Regions from separate parts of the Enterobacter sp. JS8-1 genome, predicted to be linked through region 2. Evidence: predicted binding sites of a transcription regulator. Region 2 holds the regulator's gene; the other holds the start of a gene.

Region 1 (3,119 bases), 520 kb from region 2:
GAGAAAAAAGCCCATCCGGAGATGGGCTAAAAGTTTCCACGGCAACTACTCCCGACGTTTATCACGCCGGGTAAAACAACTCGATTAAACGCTGTAGTACAGTTCGAACTCAACCGGATGCGGAGTCATACGCACACGGTCGTTCTCTTCGATACGCAGCGCGATGTAAGCGTCGATAGCTTCATCGGTGAACACGCCGCCAGCCGTCAGGAACTCACGGTCTGCGTCCAGCGCGTTCAGTGCTTCTTCCAGAGAGCCTGCAACCTGTGGGATCTCTTTCGCTTCTTCTGGCGGCAGGTCATACAGGTTTTTGTCCATGGCTTCGCCAGGGTGGATCTTGTTCTTAATACCGTCCAGACCGGCCATCAGCAGTGCTGCGAAGCACAGGTATGGGTTAGCCGCTGGGTCCGGGAAGCGTACTTCGATACGACGTGCTTTCGGAGACGCAACAACCGGGATACGGATAGAAGCAGAACGGTTACGGGCAGAGTACGCCAGCATGACGGGTGCTTCGTAGCCTGGGACCAGACGCTTGTAGGAGTTGGTGGTTGGGTTCGCCAGGGCGTTGATCGCTTTAGCGTGTTTGATAACACCACCGATGTAGTGCAGCGCCTGCTCGGACAGACCCGCGTACTTGTCGCCAGAGAACAGGTTGGTGCCGTTCTTGGACAGGGACATGTGGCAGTGCATACCGGAACCGTTGTCGCCAAACATTGGTTTTGGCATGAAGGTCGCGGTTTTACCGAAACGGTGCGCAACGTTGTGCACAACGTATTTGTAGATCTGAATCTCATCCGCTTTTTTGGTCATGGTGTTGAAGCGGGTAGCGATTTCGTTCTGGCCAGCGGTCGCCACTTCGTGGTGATGCGCTTCCACAACCAGGCCCATCTCTTCCATGATCAGACACATGGTAGAACGGATGTCCTGTGAAGAATCGACCGGAGGAACCGGGAAGTAACCACCTTTCACGCCAGGACGGTGACCTTTGTTACCACCTTCGTATTTGGTGGAAGAGTTCCATGCGCCTTCGATGTCATCGATAGCCACGTGGGAACCTGAAATTGACGCGCCGAAGCGGATGTCATCAAACAGGAAGAACTCTGGCTCTGGCCCGAACAGAACGGTGTCTGCGATGCCGGTAGAACGCAGGTACTCTTCAGCGCGTTTCGCGATGGAGCGTGGGTCACGATCGTAGCCCTGCAGCGTGCCTGGCTCGAGGATATCGCAACGGATGATAAGGGTTGGCTCTTCGAAGAACGGGTCAATGAGCGCAGTGGTTGCGTCTGGCATCAGAACCATGTCGGATTCGTTAATGCCTTTCCAGCCACCAATGGAGGAGCCGTCAAACATTTTGCCTTCTTCAAAGAATTCGGCGTTCACCTGATGAGCAGGGATTGTGACGTGCTGTTCTTTACCTTTGGTATCGGTGAAGCGCAGATCAACAAACTTCACTTCATGTTCGTTCAGCATCGTCAAAACGTGTTCAGCGGACATACTTAACTCTCCAGATTGGTCATTGTCGTCGTGGTAACGAGGTCTTCAACTTCTATCAAGGTGGCTGTGATGCCATCTTTTTGCCGTATTTTTATAAAGCGAAATCTGTGCCAACTTTTAAAACACCCCAAAAAGGCGTTATCATGCGCACCATAGTGCAAAAGGGCTGCACCACAATGGATTTGTTGCACCAGTATAGTGCTTCAATGTGAACATTGAGCACCATATTGGTGCAATTTACGTTAAAGTGCCCTTTTACCGCTCCGTGAAAGCGATCACAAAGCATCTCTGCAATACTTGTTTGCGGGGGATGTTTGTGATCCTGTTTTGTAGTGCGATTAATCCGTGTACAATAACGCGCTATTTCTAAATGCCTGAGGCAAAGTTGTGATCGAAAAATTGCGTAACATCGCCATCATCGCGCACGTCGACCATGGTAAAACTACCCTGGTTGATAAGCTGCTGCAGCAGTCCGGTACATTTGATGCTCGTGCCGAAACTCAAGAACGCGTGATGGACTCCAACGATTTGGAGAAAGAGCGTGGGATTACCATCCTCGCCAAAAACACCGCTATCAAATGGAATGACTACCGTATCAACATCGTTGATACCCCAGGGCACGCCGACTTCGGTGGTGAAGTTGAACGTGTAATGTCCATGGTAGACTCCGTTCTGCTGGTCGTTGACGCAATGGATGGCCCAATGCCCCAGACGCGCTTCGTGACCAAAAAAGCGTTTGCTCATGGTCTGAAGCCAATTGTTGTTATCAACAAAGTTGACCGTCCTGGCGCGCGTCCTGACTGGGTTGTTGATCAGGTCTTCGACCTGTTCGTTAACCTCGACGCGACCGACGAGCAGCTGGACTTCCCTATCGTTTACGCTTCTGCGCTGAACGGTATTGCAGGTCTGGACCACGAAGACATGGCCGAAGACATGACCCCGCTGTACCAGGCGATTGTTGACCGTGTTCCTGCACCAAACGTTGATCTCGACGGCACCCTGCAGATGCAGATCTCTCAGCTCGACTACAACAACTACGTTGGCGTAATCGGCATTGGTCGTATCAAGCGCGGTAAAGTTAAGCCTAACCAGCAGGTCACTATCATCGATAGCGAAGGCAAAACCCGTAACGGTAAAGTGGGTAAAGTACTGACTCACCTGGGTCTTGAGCGTATCGAGAGCGACATCGCTGAAGCGGGCGACATCATCGCCATCACCGGTCTGGGTGAACTGAACATCTCCGACACCATCTGCGATCCGCAGAAAGTCGAAGCGCTGCCAGCCCTGTCCGTTGATGAACCAACCGTATCCATGTTCTTCAACGTCAACACCTCCCCGTTCTGTGGTAAAGAAGGTAAGTTCGTTACCTCTCGTCAGATCCTTGACCGCCTGAACAAAGAGCTGGTGCACAACGTTGCGCTGCGCGTTGAAGAAACGCCAGACGCTGATGCATTCCGCGTTTCCGGTCGTGGTGAGCTGCACCTGTCAGTTCTGATCGAAAACATGCGTCGTGAAGGTTTCGAGATGGCGGTTTCCCGTCCGAAAGTTATCTTCCGCGAAATCGACGGCCGTAAACAGGAGCCGTTCGAAAACGTAACGCTGGACGTTGAAGAGCAGCATCAGGG
Region 2 (3,119 bases):
TTTGCGCTGAACGCAGTCGACGGCAAATGGTTTTATCGGCCAGGCGTTTAGCGACCAGCGACAACGTATGCAGATGGGTCTTTGTCTGGTCTGCTGGCACCAGCAGCGCGAAGAGGAGATCGACGGGCTGGTTATCAATGGCATCAAAGGCGATGGGTGTTTCAAGCTGCACAAACACGCCGACGGCACGCAAGGTGTCTTCTTCGAGTTTGCCATGCGGGATCGCGATGCCGTTGCCGATGCCGGTACTGCCCATTTTTTCACGGGTCAGGATAGCTTCGAACACCACCTGTGGCGGCAGGCCCAGCTGTTTTGCGGCCAGTTCACTGATGATCTCCAGCGCACGTTTTTTGCTCTGGCAGTGAACCCCACTGCGGGTACATTCCTGGTTAAGGACATTGCTCAGTTGAAGAGCCGAATCGTTGTTCATCATAATTTCACCTAAGCGCTAACTGTACAAATGGCCTGTTGTGTCGCACAACAGGCCGTCCTGCACCCGTTAACTGCCCGGACAATTAGTGTTGTTTCAGTTTATCTTTATGTTTATTGAGCTGTCGCGCAAGCTTATCAATCAAGCCGTCGATAGCCGCGTACATGTCTTGCCCTTCCGCACTGGCATGGAGTTCACCCCCGTTAACGTGCAGGGTTGCATCCGAGATATGAGTCACTTTCTCCACTTTCAACACAATATAGACCTGATTGATCCTTTCGAAATACTGTTCGAGCTTCGCGAACTTCGTGTTCAGAAACTCGCGTAAAGCCTCAGTAATCTCGACGTTGTGTCCTGTGATATTGAGCTGCATAGTGTCTTCCTTATCGGTTGTGTCAAACCAGTTGTTTACGCTGGTTAGACGGCGGAATGGATAAAGACTCTCGATACTTCGCAACAGTACGACGTGCCACCATAATACCCTGGTCGGACAGCATGGTGGTTAACTTACTGTCACTCAGTGGCTTCGCGGGGTTCTCCGCGGCGATCAACTTCTTCACCAGTGCGCGAATGGCCGTTGACGAGGCTTCGCCGCCGCCTTCGGTATTCACATGACTGGAGAAGAAATACTTAAGCTCAAAAATACCGCGTGGACTGTGCAGATACTTCTGCGTGGTCACGCGAGAAATGGTTGATTCATGCATCTCGACGGCCTGGGCGATGTCCGCCAGTACCATCGGTTTCATAAACTCTTCGCCCTGCTCAAAAAAAGCCTGCTGTTGTTCAACAATACAGCGGCTCACGCGCAGCAGCGTGTCATTTCGACTCTCCAGACTTTTAATCAGCCAGCGTGCTTCCTGCAAATTGCTACGAATATATTGATTATCGGAGTCATTGCGCGCGCTGGTGCACATGGAGGCGTACTGCTGGTTGATTTGCAGGCGAGGAATGCTGTCTGAGTTCAGCTCAACTACCCAGCGACCGTTGTGTTTTCTGACTAACACATCCGGAATGACATATTCCGGTTCGCTGGTCTGGATCGACTGGCCGGGACGCGGATCGAGAGACTGGATCAGATTCACCGCTTCTTTCAGCACCTCTTCCTTCAGGCGCGTGACGCGCATCAGGGAGCGGAAATCGTGGTTAGCCAGCAGATCAAGATGATCGCTGATGATTAAGCGGGCTTCTTCAATCCACGGCGTCTCTTTGGCGAACTGCGACAGTTGGATCAGCAGGCAATCGCGGAGATCTTTCGCGGCCACACCGACCGGGTCGAAACGCTGAATGCGTTTTAGAACCGCTTCGATCTCTTCGAGTTCTATCTCGTCGTCGCCGATACTTTCCAGGATGTCGTCCAGGGTTACGGTTAAATAACCCGTATCGTCAACGGCATCGACAATCGAGGTCGCAATGGCGCGGTCGGTATCAGAGAAGGGGGTCAACTCCACTTGCCACATCAGGTAATCCTGTAGTGACTGGGTGGTTTCACCCTGATAAACCGGTAGCTCGTCATCCTGGTAGTCTGCACGCGTGCCGGAAGGGGTTCCGGCGGTGTAGATTTCATCCCAGCTGGCATCCAGCGGCAGCTCGTCCGGCATCTCTTTTTGTTCGAGCGCATCAGCGGTGTCGAGCGTTTCAGTGTCCTGCGTTTGCTGGGTTTCTACCTCGTCATGAAGATCGGTTTGCTCCAGCAACGGATTACTGTCCAGCGCCTGCTGGAGCTCCTGCTGGAGTTCTAACGTGGACAGCTGCAACAGACGAATCGCCTGCTGTAGCTGCGGCGTCATCGCCAGTTGTTGGCTGAGCCTTAATTGCAAACCTTGCTTCATGTTCAGAGCATTTTTCTCCGGTTCGGCGTTACGTTACCTCTACCCTATCAGAGTCTGAAGTCTTCCCCAAGGTACACGCGCTTAACATGCTCATCTTCGAGGATTTGCTGCGGTGTACCGTGGGCAATCAGATGGCCCTGGCTCACAATGTAGGCGCGTTCACAGACGGCCAGCGTTTCACGGACGTTGTGGTCGGTGATCAGCACGCCAAGCCCGCTGTCGCGCAGGTGTTCGATAATGCGTTTGATATCAATAACGGAGATCGGGTCAACGCCCGCGAAGGGTTCATCCAGCAGGATGAATTTCGGGTTGGCGGCCAGCGCACGTGCAATCTCGACACGACGACGCTCCCCCCCGGACAACGCCTGACCAAGACTGTCGCGAAGATGTTCGATATGAAACTCTTCCATCAGCTCGTTGGCGCGGTCGGTGCGCTGCTCGCTGGTCAGGTCGTCACGGATCTGCAGCACGGCCATCAGGTTGTCGTAGACGCTCAAACGACGAAAGATTGAGGCTTCCTGCGGCAGGTAGCCGATACCACGGCGCGCGCGCGCGTGCAGCGGCAGCAGGCTAATGTCTTCGTCATCAATGATGATGTTGCCAGCATCACGCGGCACAATGCCCACCACCATGTAGAAGGTAGTGGTTTTCCCTGCACCGTTAGGGCCAAGCAAACCCACAATTTCGCCGGAGTTGACGGTCAGGCTGACATCTTCGACGACACGGCGGCCCTTATACGCTTTCGCGAGGTTTTTTGCAGTTAATGTTGCCATAACGAATTAGTTACTCTTCTTTTGTGCCGGAGCCTGGCCTTTGCCTTTATCCTGCAGCTGCGATGGAACCAGCACGGTGGTGACGCG

The links. Region 2 encodes sigma-54, which starts transcription at its own class of promoters, with help from an activator protein. Its sites were predicted from a motif close to GTTGGCACANNTTTCGCTNT; they were not measured.
Region 1: the regulator sigma-54 is predicted to act here: its motif matches at 1,590-1,609, upstream of glnA (glutamate--ammonia ligase).

What each region holds. Positions count from the first base shown of each region.
Region 1 covers NZ_CP185805.1:4,798,999-4,802,117, reverse strand. Annotated here, with positions in the region: gene glnA (glutamate--ammonia ligase) at 85-1,494, opposite strand; gene typA (ribosome-dependent GTPase TypA) at 1,882-3,119, shown strand, end outside.
Region 2 covers NZ_CP185805.1:4,275,826-4,278,944, reverse strand. Annotated here, with positions in the region: gene ptsN (PTS IIA-like nitrogen regulatory protein PtsN) at 1-433, opposite strand, end outside; gene hpf (ribosome hibernation promoting factor) at 516-803, opposite strand; gene rpoN (RNA polymerase factor sigma-54) at 826-2,259, opposite strand; gene lptB (LPS export ABC transporter ATP-binding protein) at 2,307-3,032, opposite strand; gene lptA (lipopolysaccharide ABC transporter substrate-binding protein LptA) at 3,039-3,119, opposite strand, start outside.